Regions from separate parts of the Peribacillus sp. TH16 genome, predicted to be linked through region 2. Evidence: a T-box and tRNA genes for the amino acid it is inferred to sense, from the RefSeq annotation. Region 2 holds a T-box; the other holds one or more tRNA genes.
What was found. A T-box is a leader RNA that pairs with one kind of tRNA and senses whether it is charged. The one in region 2 lies ahead of alaS (alanine--tRNA ligase), so its partner is inferred to be a tRNA-Ala.
Positions count from the first base shown of each region.

Region 1: it has a tRNA-Ala gene. The T-box ahead of alaS (alanine--tRNA ligase) is inferred to sense a tRNA for this amino acid. The anticodon was not compared.

Region 1 covers NZ_JAEKEM010000009.1:2,253,449-2,262,449, reverse strand. Annotated here, with positions in the region: gene JFV29_RS24960 (hypothetical protein) at 606-761, shown strand; gene JFV29_RS24955 (helix-turn-helix domain-containing protein) at 1,094-1,324, opposite strand; tRNA gene JFV29_RS24950 (tRNA-Ala) at 2,135-2,207, opposite strand; gene JFV29_RS24945 (MgtC/SapB family protein) at 2,324-3,031, opposite strand; gene JFV29_RS24940 (DMT family transporter) at 3,176-4,081, shown strand; gene JFV29_RS24935 (hypothetical protein) at 4,116-4,301, opposite strand; rRNA gene JFV29_RS24930 (16S ribosomal RNA) at 4,756-6,305, shown strand; rRNA gene JFV29_RS24925 (23S ribosomal RNA) at 6,481-9,001, shown strand, end outside.
Region 2 covers NZ_JAEKEM010000009.1:1,167,723-1,176,723, forward strand. Annotated here, with positions in the region: gene JFV29_RS19690 (IreB family regulatory phosphoprotein) at 1-108, opposite strand, end outside; gene alaS (alanine--tRNA ligase) at 175-2,811, opposite strand; T-box leader at 2,871-3,089, opposite strand; gene JFV29_RS19700 (AI-2E family transporter) at 3,119-4,195, opposite strand; gene JFV29_RS19705 (hypothetical protein) at 4,412-4,627, opposite strand; gene JFV29_RS19710 (PRC-barrel domain-containing protein) at 4,617-5,159, opposite strand; gene JFV29_RS19715 (TPM domain-containing protein) at 5,219-5,980, opposite strand; gene JFV29_RS19720 (LemA family protein) at 5,980-6,546, opposite strand; gene recD2 (SF1B family DNA helicase RecD2) at 6,666-9,001, opposite strand, start outside.

The DNA.
Region 1 (9,001 bases), 1.1 Mb from region 2:
GTAATCAATAGATAACTTTAGCAAAAAAATCCCCCACTTCTAATATAGAAGTGGGGGATTTTACATATTAGATTAATAAGTAATCATGATGGTAGTAGAGATAATGGTTCTGAAGAGCTAATATGTCATCTCACGCATTTGTCTCCACCGAATAATGCTGATTATCTTGTTCGAAGGCATGGCGCTTTGGGGCTGGAAGGTCATTCTGCATTTAAAATTCAGTAAATGAATTCGTCATTCTTAGGAACAAGAACAATTCTTTCAAATTAAGAAAATCATATTAGAATACGAATGCCCTTTATGCTGCTTACCGGTAAAAGCGCATTTTACTTTCTTCAAAACCATAAAGGTGATAGTACTAGTATTCTAATAAATTCGCAAAAAGTAAAATACCCCATATGCCGGTTTCGTGCCGACTTAAGGGGTATTTTACTTCCAACAATTTTTTTTTGAGGGTTTAAAGCCAACTGTCAAGCACGGACTCGCAATCCCCTGCTACTGCTGTTATAACCTGAAGATCAATATAATTTGACCTGCAGGGTTTATTCTACTCAATTTTGAGGCAGCTAAATGAAGTTGTTGATATGGGATTTTGGAAGGACACAATGAAACGGAAAATTAGCCTCGATATACTTGCGGGCGGGATCGATTTGAACTTAACGGGTAAAGAAATACCGGCGGGGATTTGCTCAGCCGTAATGATGGAGCCAGACAAGCGATGGCGAGGTAGTCATTCATATTCCTTACTTATCAAAGGATAAGTAAGGATTGATGGTATCGAGTGGGAAGAGAGCTCGTCGTAGCGGAGGTTAACCGGAAGTCAGCTCAATCCTCGGAACGGCTCTCATAGGACCAATCGGCACAATTGCCGGAGCTGTTGTAGGAGGGCGTCTCCGTGATAACTCGAAAGCTTACGTCTACCTAATTAATTCGAAGACCAACGAAGAGGTCTCCTTGCATATAGGGTATACCAAAAAACAATTCAAAGAAATATCTGTTTTCATGTAACGTAGCAAAGCCACGACCTTAATTGGAACCGTTTGTTTGGGTCGGGGCTTTTTTTGCGTTTAAACATCGAATATTCAGCGCAACCTTAAATATCAAAATAATCGTCTGACTTTGCGCCGGCATCTATACTCCGAATCGCCTTCATGATTTTCTTTAATACTCCGGCAGAAGGCACATACTTAGGATCGCTGCAAACTCTGCTAATCGTATTGCGTGAGATTCCAGACGCGCTTACAAACTCCTCTTGTGTATACCCGTGCTTATCTATTAATTTGCCGACCTTACTCCGACGCTTTCCCTTCCCGAATCTAAACATTTCGCGTACCTCCTAGTATTTATTGTACTAGCAGTCTCGTCCATCTTTCACAAAAATATACGCATAGTTTCGCAAATAATTGGTATCACGGAAAAACGGTAAGTGCTAATAACAGTTAACTACCCTAGTAGCCTTACTAGAGTAGTTTTTGCCAAATCGTAAGCGAAGTGATAAAGGATGAAAGTGTTTTGAAGAAGCGGAGCGGATGAAAACGGAAAGGGGATCACGAGGGGGAAACCCTCACGAAATACGAGGGGATATAAACTGATATTTATATTAGGAGCAAGCTGAGAAATGGTTGCATCAATAAGTTAACGGAGGATTATGGTTCGCCAGGTGTTGAGATAGCTTTAAGTGGAGATATGACGGTAGCTGTGGTGGAGTAGTTATTATATGGTTTTTAACGTCAGGGCGCAGAAGAAATACCGTAACGATGGTAAAATGGTTTAATACTTCCTATCGTAGGAGTGTAGCTGAAACTAGAGCAGAAGCAAGATGGTATTCGGTTAAAAAGCATATTTTGTCTTATTTCGGCAATATTCAATGGATAAAATCACTACTCAGATGTTGGATGAGTTCTATAAATGACAAACTGGATGAAGGACCGTCACCTAAATCGGTTAAGGAATTGCATCATCCGTTATCCAAGATGAAGCAGCCCTCCGGCTAGATCAATCCTTCTTTCCGCATTTAACGGATCAAAACTTTAGTGGGATAAAGGTGCACGCATTGTGCAATCTTGAAATGAATCGGCAGGTTTCTATAAGTGGAAAAAGAAAAAAACCCTTGATACACAAGGGTTTTCAAGTATGGAGCATAGCGGGATCGAACCGCTGACCTCTACGCTGCCAGCGTAGCGCTCTCCCAGCTGAGCTAATGCCCCGGGTTAGGGTACAATAATTATTTTATCGAAATTTCAGGAAAAGTCAATAATAAAATTGAGAAATTTGCAAAATAGTAAGAAAAAACCGTTTGAGGGTATCAAACGGTTTTTTTCGCTTAAGCATTCTCGATTTCTACCCGTGCAATTTCTTTAAGGTTGGAGACGGTGTAATAAACTTCTGAAGTTCTAACTTTATGATCGACCAAAACTTTAAGTGTTAAGAGGTGATGGTCTTCTGCAACATCTTTGATTCTTAGGTTTTTGATAAAAATCTTTTCGTCTTTGATTTTTTTGAGAACTAAAGCGATGTCATCTTTATCTTTTACCACTAGTTGTAGAAAGATTTCTTTTTGCCGTAATTTCATCGGGCCAAGCCAGGTGACGACTACGGGTACCAATTCGACACTGATGATTAATAGAATGACTCCGGCAATTGCTTCGAGAAAGAATCCAGCTCCGACAGCAATCCCAATTCCGGCTGCTCCCCAAATTATGGCAGCGGTGGTTAAACCGGAGATGCTGTTATTGTCACGGCGGAGAATAACGCCGGCCCCGATAAAGCCGACGCCAGAAACAATCTGTGCGGCAAGACGTAAGGGATCCATTGTGATATTTACATCGTCACTTCCGGGGAATTTATAAGCTGACTCCATGGAAACAATCGTTAATAAACAGCTGACGATGGAAATAACCAAGCTTGTTTTTAATCCAACGGGTTTTCGTTTCATTTCTCGCTCTAGCCCGATAATTAATCCAAGGAGAGCTGAGATCCCCAGCTTAATAAGTATTTGCAGTTCTGATTGAGGATCGAATGTCCATTCCATAATGTTCACCACTTCCGAAAGAGTATCGAGAATTATATGATTTGGTGCAATATACCCGTTTTTTCAAATAACTCACTCTAATAATTTTACCATAGTAAAATAGAGTACAATGATAGGTAATTCAACATGAAAAGAGGAACAAGAATGCAAATACCTAAAATAAATCCCTATTTTGCATTGGCGATAGGTGTGGCATCCGTTTCATTTTCGGCCATACTTGTTAAATTAGCATCTGCTCCATCAGGTGTTATAGCCTTTTATCGTTTATTATTTACTGTTCTGCTTATGTTGCCGGTTTTCATAATAAAATACCGCCATGAACTTAAATTCATTGAGAAAAAGGACTGGTTGTGTTCGATTGCGGCAGGTGTGTTCCTAGCTTTTCATTTTATATTATGGTTTGAATCGCTCAATTACACGTCGGTTGCGAGTTCAACTGTGCTTGTCACCCTTCAGCCGTTATTTGCGTTTGCAGGGGCTTACTTGTTTTTTAAAGAACGATTTTCAATGAAGGCAATATTAAGCGGGATCATCGCGATAGCGGGCAGTCTTGTCATCAGCTGGGGAGATTTTAGAATCAGCGGTATGGCGCTTTGGGGAGACATTCTTTCCCTTGTTGCTTGTGCGTTAGTAACTGGTTATTTACTATTTGGTCAAAATGTTAGAAAGCGTATCTCTTCTATAACATACACATTCGTCGTGTATGCAATTAGTGCATTTACATTGTTTTTCTACGTTGTCCTTAAGGGAGAGCCACTGGGACCATATCCTACTGTCGACTGGATTTATTTCGTTTTGCTTGCTATTTTCCCGACTCTATTAGGGCATTCATTATTCAACTGGTCATTGAAGTGGTTAAGTACTTCAACAATCTCTATGGGAATCTTACTGGAACCGATTGGAGCGACAATTCTAGCTTACTTCATTCTTGGTGAACCCATACTCTGGACGCAAATCCTAGGAGGTACCATCATATTGGCCGGCTTGATGATATTCCTAAAGGATGAAAAGAAAAGTAAGGTGCAGAAAAAAGAAGCAGTCTCCATATAAAAGCAGTAAGTCGAACCCGACTTACTGCTTTTATTTAATAGGGATAAAACAAATAGGTAATCCGAGTGAAGATCAAGGCAAATGTAAAGCTAAACAAAAACGTTGTACCATTCACTTTCCCTTTTTCCCTACTGAACTTTATGGCTTCATAATAAGCAGTGCTAAATAAGTAAAGAGCCATGCTGTAAGAAATGAGTAGTGCGATTAATGATAGATTCATTGCTTCACCTCAAAGAAAGAAGATATCTTTATATGTCTATTTGGGTTTAAGGAGAAATATGCGAGTTAATTCAGCTGAAGCGGCGGACTGTGTTTAAGAGGTAGGGGGGCTTGATGCATTCGAAAAAGAGTTATTCTAGAAAGGAATATATAGAAGGAGAATGAAAAAACACTTTTTTGAAAAAAAGTTTTGAAAAACATATTGCAAACATTATTTGTACATGGTATATTATTTCTTGTCGCTAAGACAACAACTTAAACAGCTCAACAAACTGTTAAAACTTTTTAAAAAAAGTTGTTGACGAAACGTGACACAATGTGTTACATTATAGGAGTCGCTTCTGAGAGAAACGACAACAAATTGCTCTTTGAAAACTGAACAAAACAAAGCGCCAACGTTAATTTTTAAGTGAGCACACACTATCAAAAAAAGCAAAATGAGCAAGTCAAACATTTCTTCGGAGAGTTTGATCCTGGCTCAGGACGAACGCTGGCGGCGTGCCTAATACATGCAAGTCGAGCGGATCGATGGGAGCTTGCTCCCTGAGATTAGCGGCGGACGGGTGAGTAACACGTGGGCAACCTGCCTATAAGACTGGGATAACTTTGGGAAACCGGAGCTAATACCGGATACGTTCTTTTCTCGCATGAGAGAAGATGGAAAGACGGTTTTGCTGTCACTTATAGATGGGCCCGCGGCGCATTAGCTAGTTGGTGAGGTAATGGCTCACCAAGGCGACGATGCGTAGCCGACCTGAGAGGGTGATCGGCCACACTGGGACTGAGACACGGCCCAGACTCCTACGGGAGGCAGCAGTAGGGAATCTTCCGCAATGGACGAAAGTCTGACGGAGCAACGCCGCGTGAACGAAGAAGGCCTTCGGGTCGTAAAGTTCTGTTGTTAGGGAAGAACAAGTACCAGAGTAACTGCTGGTACCTTGACGGTACCTAACCAGAAAGCCACGGCTAACTACGTGCCAGCAGCCGCGGTAATACGTAGGTGGCAAGCGTTGTCCGGAATTATTGGGCGTAAAGCGCGCGCAGGTGGTTCCTTAAGTCTGATGTGAAAGCCCACGGCTCAACCGTGGAGGGTCATTGGAAACTGGGGAACTTGAGTGCAGAAGAGGAAAGTGGAATTCCAAGTGTAGCGGTGAAATGCGTAGAGATTTGGAGGAACACCAGTGGCGAAGGCGACTTTCTGGTCTGTAACTGACACTGAGGCGCGAAAGCGTGGGGAGCAAACAGGATTAGATACCCTGGTAGTCCACGCCGTAAACGATGAGTGCTAAGTGTTAGAGGGTTTCCGCCCTTTAGTGCTGCAGCTAACGCATTAAGCACTCCGCCTGGGGAGTACGGCCGCAAGGCTGAAACTCAAAGGAATTGACGGGGGCCCGCACAAGCGGTGGAGCATGTGGTTTAATTCGAAGCAACGCGAAGAACCTTACCAGGTCTTGACATCCTCTGACAACCCTAGAGATAGGGCGTTCCCCTTCGGGGGACAGAGTGACAGGTGGTGCATGGTTGTCGTCAGCTCGTGTCGTGAGATGTTGGGTTAAGTCCCGCAACGAGCGCAACCCTTGATCTTAGTTGCCAGCATTCAGTTGGGCACTCTAAGGTGACTGCCGGTGACAAACCGGAGGAAGGTGGGGATGACGTCAAATCATCATGCCCCTTATGACCTGGGCTACACACGTGCTACAATGGATGGTACAAAGGGCTGCAAACCTGCGAAGGTAAGCGAATCCCATAAAGCCATTCTCAGTTCGGATTGTAGGCTGCAACTCGCCTACATGAAGCCGGAATCGCTAGTAATCGCGGATCAGCATGCCGCGGTGAATACGTTCCCGGGCCTTGTACACACCGCCCGTCACACCACGAGAGTTTGTAACACCCGAAGTCGGTGAGGTAACCTTTATGGAGCCAGCCGCCTAAGGTGGGACAGATGATTGGGGTGAAGTCGTAACAAGGTAGCCGTATCGGAAGGTGCGGCTGGATCACCTCCTTTCTAAGGATAAATACGAGAGCGCTTTTGTTTTGTTCAGTTTTGAATGAGTAATTCATTCAGATACGAAAGACATCATCACGTTGTGATGGGATTCTTTCTACTTTGTTCCTTGAAAACTAGATAATAGATAGAAGGCAATTAATTTTTTCAAAGCATCAGTAAGATCTTTTTTAACGGTTAAGTTAGAAAGGGCGCACGGTGGATGCCTTGGCACTAGGAGCCGATGAAGGACGGGACTAACACCGATATGCTTCGGGGAGCTGTAAGTAAGCTTTGATCCGGAGATTTCCGAATGGGGAAACCCACTGTTCGTAATGGAACAGTATCTTTACCTGAATACATAGGGTACTGAAGGCAGACCCGGGGAACTGAAACATCTAAGTACCCGGAGGAAGAGAAAGCAAATGCGATTTCCTGAGTAGCGGCGAGCGAAACGGAATTAGCCCAAACCAAGAGGCTTGCCTCTTGGGGTTGTAGGACACTCAACATGGAGTTACAAAGGAACGGGGTAAATGAAGTGATCTGGAAAGGTCCGTCAAAGAAGGTAAAAACCCTGTAGTTGAAACTTCGTTCCCTCCTGAGTGGATCCTGAGTACGGCGGGACACGAGAAATCCCGTCGGAAGCAGGGAGGACCATCTCCCAAGGCTAAATACTACCTAGTGACCGATAGTGAACCAGTACCGTGAGGGAAAGGTGAAAAGCACCCCGGAAGGGGAGTGAAATAGATCCTGAAACCGTGTGCCTACAAGTAGTCAAAGCCCGTTAATGGGTAATGGCGTGCCTTTTGTAGAATGAACCGGCGAGTTACGATTTCATGCGAGGTTAAGTTGATAAGACGGAGCCGCAGCGAAAGCGAGTCTGAATAGGGCGAATGAGTATGAGGTCGTAGACCCGAAACCAGGTGATCTACCCATGTCCAGGGTGAAGTTCAGGTAACACTGAATGGAGGCCCGAACCCACGCACGTTGAAAAGTGCGGGGATGAGGTGTGGGTAGCGGAGAAATTCCAATCGAACCTGGAGATAGCTGGTTCTCTCCGAAATAGCTTTAGGGCTAGCCTCAAGATGAGAGTATTGGAGGTAGAGCACTGATTGGACTAGGGGCCCCCAACGGGTTACCGAATTCAGTCAAACTCCGAATGCCAAATACTTATTCTTGGGAGTCAGACTGCGAGTGATAAGATCCGTAGTCGAAAGGGAAACAGCCCAGACCACCAGCTAAGGTCCCAAAGTATACGTTAAGTGGAAAAGGATGTGGAGTTGCTTAGACAACCAGGATGTTGGCTCAGAAGCAGCCATCATTTAAAGAGTGCGTAATAGCTCACTGGTCGAGTGACTCCGCGCCGAAAATGTACCGGGGCTAAACGTATCACCGAAGCTGTGGATTGACACCGTATGGTGTCGATGGTAGGAGAGCGTTCTAAGGGCGTTGAAGTCAGACCGGAAGGACTGGTGGAGCGCTTAGAAGTGAGAATGCCGGTATGAGTAGCGAAAGAAGGGTGAGAATCCCTTCCACCGAATGCCTAAGGTTTCCTGAGGAAGGCTCGTCCGCTCAGGGTTAGTCGGGACCTAAGCCGAGGCCGAAAGGCGTAGGCGATGGACAACAGGTTGATATTCCTGTACCACCTATACATCGTTTGAACGATGGGGGGACGCAGAAGGATAGGGTAAGCGCGCTGTTGGATATGCGCGTCCAAGCAGTTAGGCCGGAAACGAGGCAAATCCCGTTTCCATTAAGGCGGAGCTGTGATGGCGAGGGAAATATAGTACCGAAGTTCCTGATTCCACGCTGCCAAGAAAAGCCTCTAGTGAGATGTAAGGTGCCCGTACCGCAAACCGACACAGGTAGGCGAGGAGAGAATCCTAAGGTGTGCGAGAGAACTCTCGTTAAGGAACTCGGCAAAATGACCCCGTAACTTCGGGAGAAGGGGTGCTTTTTAGGGTGAATAGCCCGGAAAAGCCGCAGTGAATAGGCCCAGGCGACTGTTTAGCAAAAACACAGGTCTCTGCGAAGCCGCAAGGCGAAGTATAGGGGCTGACACTGCCCGGTGCTGGAAGGTTAAGGGGAGAGGTTAGCGCAAGCGAAGCTTTGAACCGAAGCCCCAGTAAACGGCGGCCGTAACTATAACGGTCCTAAGGTAGCGAAATTCCTTGTCGGGTAAGTTCCGACCCGCACGAAAGGTGTAACGATCTGGGCACTGTCTCAACGAGAGACTCGGTGAAATTATAGTACCTGTGAAGATGCGAGGTTACCCGCGACAGGACGGAAAGACCCCGTGGAGCTTTACTGCAGCCTGATATTGAATTTTGGTACAGCTTGTACAGGATAGGTAGGAGCCTGAGAAGCCGGAGCGCTAGCTTCGGTGGAGGCGTTGGTGGGATACTACCCTGGCTGTATTGAAATTCTAACCCGCGCCCCTTATCGGGGTGGGAGACAGTGTCAGGTGGGCAGTTTGACTGGGGCGGTCGCCTCCTAAAGAGTAACGGAGGCGCCCAAAGGTTCCCTCAGAATGGTTGGAAATCATTCGTAGAGTGTAAAGGCACAAGGGAGCTTGACTGCGAGACCTACAAGTCGAGCAGGGACGAAAGTCGGGCTTAGTGATCCGGTGGTTCCGCATGGAAGGGCCATCGCTCAACGGATAAAAGCTACCCCGGGGATAACAGGCTTATCTCCCCCAAGAGTCCACATCGACGGGG
Region 2 (9,001 bases):
ACCTTTTTCCTGAAGTGCAACATAAACTTGAGACAATACTTCCTGTACATCTCTTTCGAATGGTTCTTCGGGAAAATTAAATTTCATCGTTTTATCAAAGGAACTCATTATCATGCACCTCTCCTCAGCGTCCAGAATCCATTATTATCTTCATTGTACAACACTTTTCATTGATTATGAAATCGTTAAGACCCATTCTTCAACAAAATTAAGTGCTGCATCCAATTTTTCTGGGTCTTTTCCACCGGCTTGTGCCATATCTGGTCGGCCGCCGCCGCCTCCACCGCAACGAGATGCGACTTCTTTAATTAATTTACCGGCATGGAAACCGCGTTCGATATAATCCTTCGTAACTCCGGCAATCAAATTGACTTTATCGCCTTGAGCCGATCCTAATACGATAATGACAGAATCAAGCTTTTGTTTCAAATCATCTGCCATAGCACGCAGATTATTCATGTCAGTAGCTTGAACTTTTGCCACTAATACTTGTACACCATTAATTTCTTTTACGTTAGAAACAAGGCTTCCTGCTTCAATATTACTTAATTTTGCAGTCAAGCTTTCATTTTCACGATGAAGATCTTTCACTTCCGCTAAAACTGTTTCAATTCTTGAAGGTACATCTTTCAAGTTTGTTTTCAATTTAGCAGCTGCGTCTTTTAATACACCGATTTGGTCCGTCATCAATTTGTATGCTCCTGCTCCTGTTACTGCTTCGATCCTGCGTGTACCCGCACCGATGCCGCTTTCAGAAACAATTTTGAACAAGCCGATTACCGCTGTATTCGGGACGTGAACACCGCCGCAAAGCTCAAGACTATAATCGCCAATTTGAACGACACGGACTATCTTGCCGTATTTTTCGCCGAACAAGGCCATCGCGCCCATTGCTTTTGCTTCTTCAATGTTTTTATAATCCGTATTCACTTGTAAGCTTTGCCAAATTTTTTCATTTACAATCGTTTCAATCTGTTCAATCTCTTCTGCTGTAATCTGACCGAAGTGAGAGAAGTCAAAACGAAGACGCTCAGCTTGTACCAGTGAACCAGCTTGGTTAACATGTGTTCCTAGTACATCTTTCAAGGCTTGATGTAAAAGATGTGTCGCCGTATGATTTTTCGTAATATGGATGCGGTTTTCTTGATCTACCGCAGCAACAATTTCAGTGTCTGTAGTCAAAGTACCGGCTACAACAGTTACACGGTGCAGGTTTTGGCCATTTGGTGCTTTTTGAACATCATGTACATTCACTTTAACGGATTCACTAGCCATCGTTCCTTTATCAGCTATTTGTCCGCCGCTTTCTGCATAGAAAGGTGTTTGGTTCAGAATCACCTGAACTTCTTCGCCTTCTTGCGCTTCTGTTACAAGCTCGCCATTTTTCACGATTGCCGCAACTTTTGCATCAACTGCCACCTGATCATATCCGACAAATTCACTTCCAACTTTAATGTCGCCTAATACTCCACCTTGAATCTGCATGGAATCCACATCTTGACGAGCAGAGCGAGCACGTTCACGCTGTGCTTCCATTTCTTTTTCGAAGCCAGATTGATCAATCGTCATGCCTTCTTCTTCCGCATATTCTTCCGTTAATTCGATTGGGAAGCCGTATGTGTCATACAAACGGAATGCATCGCTACCTGGAATGACTGTGCCGCCTTTTTCTTTTTCTTTTTTGATGACTTCAGAAAGAATAGCTAGTCCATCATGAAGCGTTTCATGGAACCGTTCTTCTTCATTCTTGATTACTTTCGCAATGAATTCTTTATTAACGAGAACTTCTGGGTAGAAATCTTTCATGATTTCACCAACCACTGTCACAAGCTCGAACATGAATGGACGGTTAATGTTGATTTGCTTCGCATAACGAACCGCTCTACGAAGTAAGCGACGTAGCACATAGCCGCGACCTTCATTGGATGGAAGTGCTCCGTCTCCAACAGCAAATGCTACTGTACGTATATGGTCGGCAATGACTTTAAATGCCACATCTTTTTCTACATCGACACCATATTTCACATCAGAAATTTCTTCAACAGCTCTAATAATTGGGATGAACAGGTCTGTATCATAGTTTGTCGCCACATTTTGCACGACTGAAGCCATACGTTCTAGACCCATGCCTGTATCAATATTTTTCTTCGGAAGCGGTGTATAAGAACCGTCAGGATTATGGTTAAATTGAGAGAACACAAGGTTCCAAACCTCTAAATGCCGTTCATTTTCGCCACCTGGATATAGTTCTGGATCATTCGGGTCATCACCATATTCTGGGCCACGGTCATAGAAAATCTCCGTATTCGGGCCACTTGGACCTTCACCGATGTCCCAGAAATTCTCTTCCAAACGAATGATTCTTTCAGCAGGAACACCGATTTTTTTATTCCAAAGCTCAAATGCTTCGTCATCTTCCGGGTGGATTGTCACCGCTAATTTCTCTTTGTCAAAGCCAATCCATTTTTCGTCGGTCAAAAATTCCCATGCCCATGTGATTGCTTCTTCTTTGAAGTATTCACCAATTGAGAAGTTACCAAGCATTTCGAAAAACGTATGATGACGCGCAGTTTTCCCCACGTTTTCAATATCGTTTGTACGAATTGCTTTTTGTGCATTTGTAATTCTTGGATTTTCAGGGATCACCCGTCCATCAAAATATTTCTTTAACGTTGCTACCCCAGAGTTAATCCATAGCAATGATGGATCTTCATGAGGAACCAATGACGCACTTGGTTCAATGTTATGGCCTTTTTCACTAAAAAAATCTAAATACATTTGGCGGATTTGAGCACCAGTTAAATACTTCATCTATATATCCTCCTTTAAAATTATGTAATTTTGAGCACACAAAAAACTCCCATCCCAAAAACAGGGACGAGAGTTAACTCGCGGTACCACCCTGATTATGGACGTAGAAAAAGCCTTCGTCCATCACCTTCATAAAAGCCTTAACGCGGCATGACGGCAGGTATTAGCTGCTCTCCGGACTAGCTTTCTGCTGCTCTTCACCTTGAAGTCCCTTTCAGCCAGGGGGACCCCTCTCTTTTAGATGGACTTCAGCATACTTCATCCTTCAACGAATTATCTTATGTAATGGATTATATTCACAAGACTTTTATTTGTCAATAAGGGGCGGCCTCTTTCTGAAGTGAACACGGGCATGAAGCACAAAAACTTTCAGTACAGCCAAGATAGGGATTGAAAGTACCATTCCCGTAATCCCGCCTATTTCACCTCCAGCTACCAATGCAAGCATGATGAAAAGTGGGTGCATATGGAGGCTTTTCCCGACAATAAGAGGTGACAGAATATTCCCCTCAAGAAATTGAAGCACAAGCACGATAACTATTATAATCATCACCATTTTCACAGATATTGTGGCGGCAATTATAACCGCAGGAATGGCCCCGATAATCGGTCCAAAATACGGTATGACATTGGTTATTCCGATAATCGCTCCTAACAACAACGGATATTGCATTCCGACTATCCAAAAAAGAATGGATGAGATCACTCCAATTGCAACACAGACGATAATTTGCCCGCGGATATACCCACCTAGGGAAGCGTCAACATCCCGTACGAATGCACGTCCCTGCTTGCGCCATTTTTTCGGGGTCATATACCAGGCCATTTTTTTTAACGCAGCAAAGTCTTTCAGGATATAAAAAGCAATGAATGGAATAAGCGCAATCAGAACAACGAAATCAAACAGCTTCATCGCATACTCCATCGCTTTTTCCGGCATACCTTTCAGCCAGCCTTCGAAAAGAACGACCCCTTCTTCAAACCTTTCATGTATCCCGAACGGCCAGGCCGCCGTTTGATGATTGAGCCTGTCTACCCTGCCTTGATACTGCTCGACCAGCTCAGGAACACTTTCTGACAGCTCACGCACCTGACTAACCATCACCGGAATGCCTTTATAAACCGCAAATCCAATGCCTCCAAAAAACAGCAAGTAAATGATTGTAATCGAAAGCCAGCGATGCATACCTTTCTTATTTAAAAATTCCACAACAGGATGCAATAAATAACTGATGAATGCACCAATGAGAAAAGGCAGCAATACTGTTACACTTATAGTTACAGCCGGTCCCCACATAGGCTTCAGTTTCAAAAAAATATATATAACAAAAAATAAGAGCAATAAAAAACCAAGCCTATAAAACCACTTGAGACGAATACTCACAAAATCTACACCTCCCGCTCGTTTATTCTTCGAAAGGTGAGAGGTTTTCATACATAAAAAAGAGTGCCCTTAGCATCAGGACACCCATTCCCTTTAAAGTAATGATTTTATTCTTTTGCGTATTTTTTTGATATTTCGGTTAATCATTTTTGTGTTCATCATGTTCATAAGACCATTACGTGAACGTCTAGCCATTGCAAGCACCTCTTCCGTTAATTACATGCTGAAGCGGCGGTCATTTTCCTCAAACAAGTCGTCTAATGAGCTTAAACTTCCATCTTCTTCGACCTGGTGCGTATTAATAATTCCCTCAGAAATGGTCATTTCAATAAAACAATTCCAACAATAATATTGATTTACACCAATCTTCCCAACATCTTTACTGCGGCAATTCGGACAATTTATTTCCAAAATGGACACCTCACTGTTCATAAACTGAAACAATGATGGTATCCTTCCCTAATGTAGGCGGCTGTTTAGATTCAATCACTGTCGTCTCCGAGAAAAAACCATCTGTTGTTTCATACGCTATAATCGTGCCCATTTTTTCCCTGAAATATACATCCTGCAGTAAACCGAGCTCCTCTCCCATTTCTGAAAGAAGCATTCGTCCCAATACTTCATCCTTTGTTAGCCAGATGGAATCATCAGGCACCTTCTTTGGGGTTGACTCTTGTTGTATGATGACAATCCCATCCGGACCATATGAAGAAATATCGTCCAGAGTCAAATGAAAAGATCTCTTAAACAATGCTTGTTGATGAATGACCAAACCTGTTACCTGACCCGCTTCAGAAATAGATAAATCATGGACCGTGCCGATTCTTTCTCCTTTGATAGTAAAAACCGGCATTCCTTTCAATACAGAAAACGTCCGCAAGGTCATCCCGCCTTTCCGAACATTTTTATTATTTCTTTCATCTCGTAAATAGATGTGCTGAAAGGTTTTCCATTGTTGAATCATCTTAGAAAACGTAAAGTTTCAGGCATAAAAAAAAGACCGGTTTCCCGGTCAAATCTACCTTACCATCCACGGCTAGAACCTCCGCCACCGGAGCTTCCTCCGCCACCGCCTCGTGAGCCACCGCCACCACTGCCGCCTCCGCGACTAATGAACATCAATAGGATATTGATGATAATTTGAAGGAAAAATCCTTTAAACAATTTGGCATCGAGGATGAACAAAATGATGACCACAACGATGATGAGAAAAATCTGTATACCTGATGGCTTAAAAGTTCCTGTATCTGTCTGAACGGAAAGATCTTGATAAAACTCGTCACCTAAATTATATTCCTCGGTGACCTCGTTATAAACAGCCTTATAGGTTTCAGTCAGAGCAAGATTGTAATTACCTTCTTTCAGCTGAGGGATTGCCACATTGTCCAAAATCTGTCCTGATTTTATATCAGTAATGGCACCTTCTAACCCGTACCCCACTTCAATCCGGATTTTCTGCTCCTCTTCGGCCAGAACAATGAGGACTCCGTTATTTAGCTCTGCATCCCCGAGCTTGAATTTCCTAAATGCTTCGACCGAGTATTCCTCTATTTCAGAGCCTTCCATTGAGTCAACGGTCAAAACAGAGATTTGTGCTTTTGTAGCATCATCTAATCGTTTTCCCAATTCTATAAGCTCTGATTTTTCCTGATCATCGAGGACTCCAGCAAAATCCTGGACATAAATATCTCCAACAGGTTTCGGAATGTTAGGTTCTGCTGCGACTACGTTTGCTAAATTGAAAGTGAAAATAAAAAATAGCGCAAACACAGCGAGTTTTTTCATTATTTATCGCTCCCGAAATCAACTTTCGGCGTTTCTTTTTCTTGATCAGTCACTTCAAAATATGGTTTTACATCGAACCCAAATGCGCTAGCCATCATATTCTTTGGAAAGCGTTTAATGGTCTTGTTATACGTGGTTACTTCGTCATTATAGTCTTTTCTTGCGACGGTCAATCTATTTTCTGTTCCTTCTAAACTATCCATAAGGCCCTTAAAGTTCTCATTGGCTTTCAAATCCGGATAGTTCTCGACGACCACCAAAAGGCGGCTTAACGCCCCACTCAGTTCTTGATCTGCATTAATGGCATCTTCCGTTGAATTAGCACCTGCCAACTTTGAACGTGCATCACTGACCGCTTTAATGGCTTCAGTTTCGTGCGATGCATAACCTTTTACCGTTTCCACAAGATTCGGAATCAAATCTGCTCTTCGTTTTAATTGGTTATCTACCTGTGACCACTTATTGTCGACGTCTTCATTGGCACTTACAAGCCCATTGTAAGAAGAAACCCCATATATGACAATTAAAACGACAACAACTAATCCTATAATCCATCCCTTTTTCATCCAAATCCTCCTTACTCTTTCTGCACATATAAACTATATTTTATATTAGTTCCACTAAAACTATGAATTTTAAACAAAATTTATCCAAACCAGGTAAAGAACCAGACATTAATCTCCACCTACATAAAATCATAAGGTGTGACATTACCCATCCCAATCATCGGATCTTCATGCATCAGTATGTCAAAATAACTTTCCTCTTGCATTGGCAACTCTGCAGATTCAGCTGGCATTTCTTCATCATTCAAAGTTTCACGAAGTTTTTCAAGTAATGTAGTTTTCCGGCGCATTTCATCATTGCGCTCGATACCTAAACGGAAAGCATCTTCTTCACCACAAAGTATCAAGAAATTCTTGCTTCGGGTAATCGCTGTATACAATAGATTACGTCGGAGCATCCGATAATAACTTTTTACAACAGGCAAAATCACAATGGGAAACTCGCTTCCCTGCGATTTATGGATTGAACAGCAATACGCGTGGGTAATCTGGTTCAAATCCTGTTTCGTGTAAGTTACTTCAATGCCTTCAAACGATATAATGATCTTATCGACATGATCAGTATTTTCCTTCGCAAACAAAATTGACACGATTTCACCCATATCACCGTTAAAGACGCCTTCTTCCGGCTGGTTCACCAGTTGAAGCACTTTGTCTCCCGTTCGGTAGATCACGTCTCCAAACTTGATTTCCCGCCGCTTTTCATTCACATTGCTATTAAACACTTCTTGCAGCATTTTATTCAACGCATCAATCCCGGCAGGTCCTCTATACATTGGGGCCAGCACTTGAATATCTTTGGCAGTGAAACCCTTCGTCCTGGCATTCGCAACAACTTTCTCAATAACCTGAGCGATTTGGTCAGTTTTACAGCGAATGAACGATCGATCTTCCTGCTGCTTCGTAACATCATTTGGAAGCCGGCCTTTTTTTATATCATGGGCCAGTTCAATGATTGATGAACCATCCGCTTGACGATAAATATGCTCAAGACTAACAGTCGGCACACAATTCGAAGCAAGCAAATCCTTTAGCACCTGTCCCGGTCCGACTGAAGGCAGCTGATCTTCATCACCAACTAAAATCACTTGGCAATTTTCCGGCAAAGCTTTAAACAATTGATGAGCTAACCACGTATCCACCATAGAAACCTCATCAATAATGACAATGCGGCCTTCTAACTGATTATCTTCATCATGGGAAAAGCCTTCACTTCCGTTCCATCCAAGCAAGCGGTGAATCGTAACAGCAGGAAGACCCGTCGATTCAGCCATGCGTTTCGCTGCACGTCCAGTAGGTGCCGCAAGCACAAATGGGAACGGATCACTGCCCTCTTTTTTATAATCGTTAATGTCCATAGATACACCATGAAGTTCGGCATATAACTCGACAATCCCTTTGATAACCGTTGTCTTCCCCGTACCAGGTCCACCCGTCAGAATCAACATAGGCGACTGCAGGGCTGTTTGTATCGCCTCTTTTTGAGCTGAGGCATAGGAAACATTTAGACGCTCTTCCAGCTTACCAAGTGCCAGTAAAAATTCCGATTCTGGGAACTGGTCTTCATACTCGGTTTGTGCTAGCATCCGCTTGATGTTCATAACAATTCCCTTTTCAGAATAGTAAAGGGATGGCAGGTAAATTCGTTGATCTTCGACAACGATTTTCCCCGCCTCCGTTAATTCGATTATTTCCGAGGAAATGTTTGTGAACTCAATTCGATCGCGCTTATTTTCCTCAAGCAGCCGCTTGACAGCTTCCAACAGCTGCTCAGCTTCTATGTAGATATTTCCATCCTGCAGACATTGTGATTCTAGTGTATATAAGCACGCAGCCTTGATACGATCAGGATGGTTACCGGAAATGCCGAGCTGATGCCCAAGCTCATCCGCTCGCCCAAAACCAATTCCTTCGATATCCTCCACAAGCTTATATGGATTTCCCTGAACCATGGTGATTGTATCATGCTTATACATTTGATAAATCTTCATAGACAGCTGTGGACCAAAGCCATATTGATTAAGAGCAATCATTACCTGTTCCAGACCTTGATGTTCGACTAAAGTATCATAGAGACTCTTCGCCTTTTCCCCGGATAGCTTCGGAATATCATCAAGTATGGAAGGCTGAGCCAGAATTTTAGAAATTGCCTTCTCCCCGAGTGTTTCGACAATGCTTTCGGCTGTTTTTTTCCCAATACCTTTGAACAGTTCACCAGATAAATAACTGACGATTCCTTCCTTGGATTGGGGCAAATCCTTTCGAAAATGCTCAACATGAAATTGAAGACCAAAACGTTGGTGCTCTTTCATTGCTCCATAAAAAATATACGTCTCATCCTCATGCATCCTCGGAAAATAACCCGTGACGACCGCTTCTCTCTCGTCATAGTTCAAATTCGTTTCATTCACACGGATTCTTACAACCGAGTACATATTTTCTTCATTATGAAAGA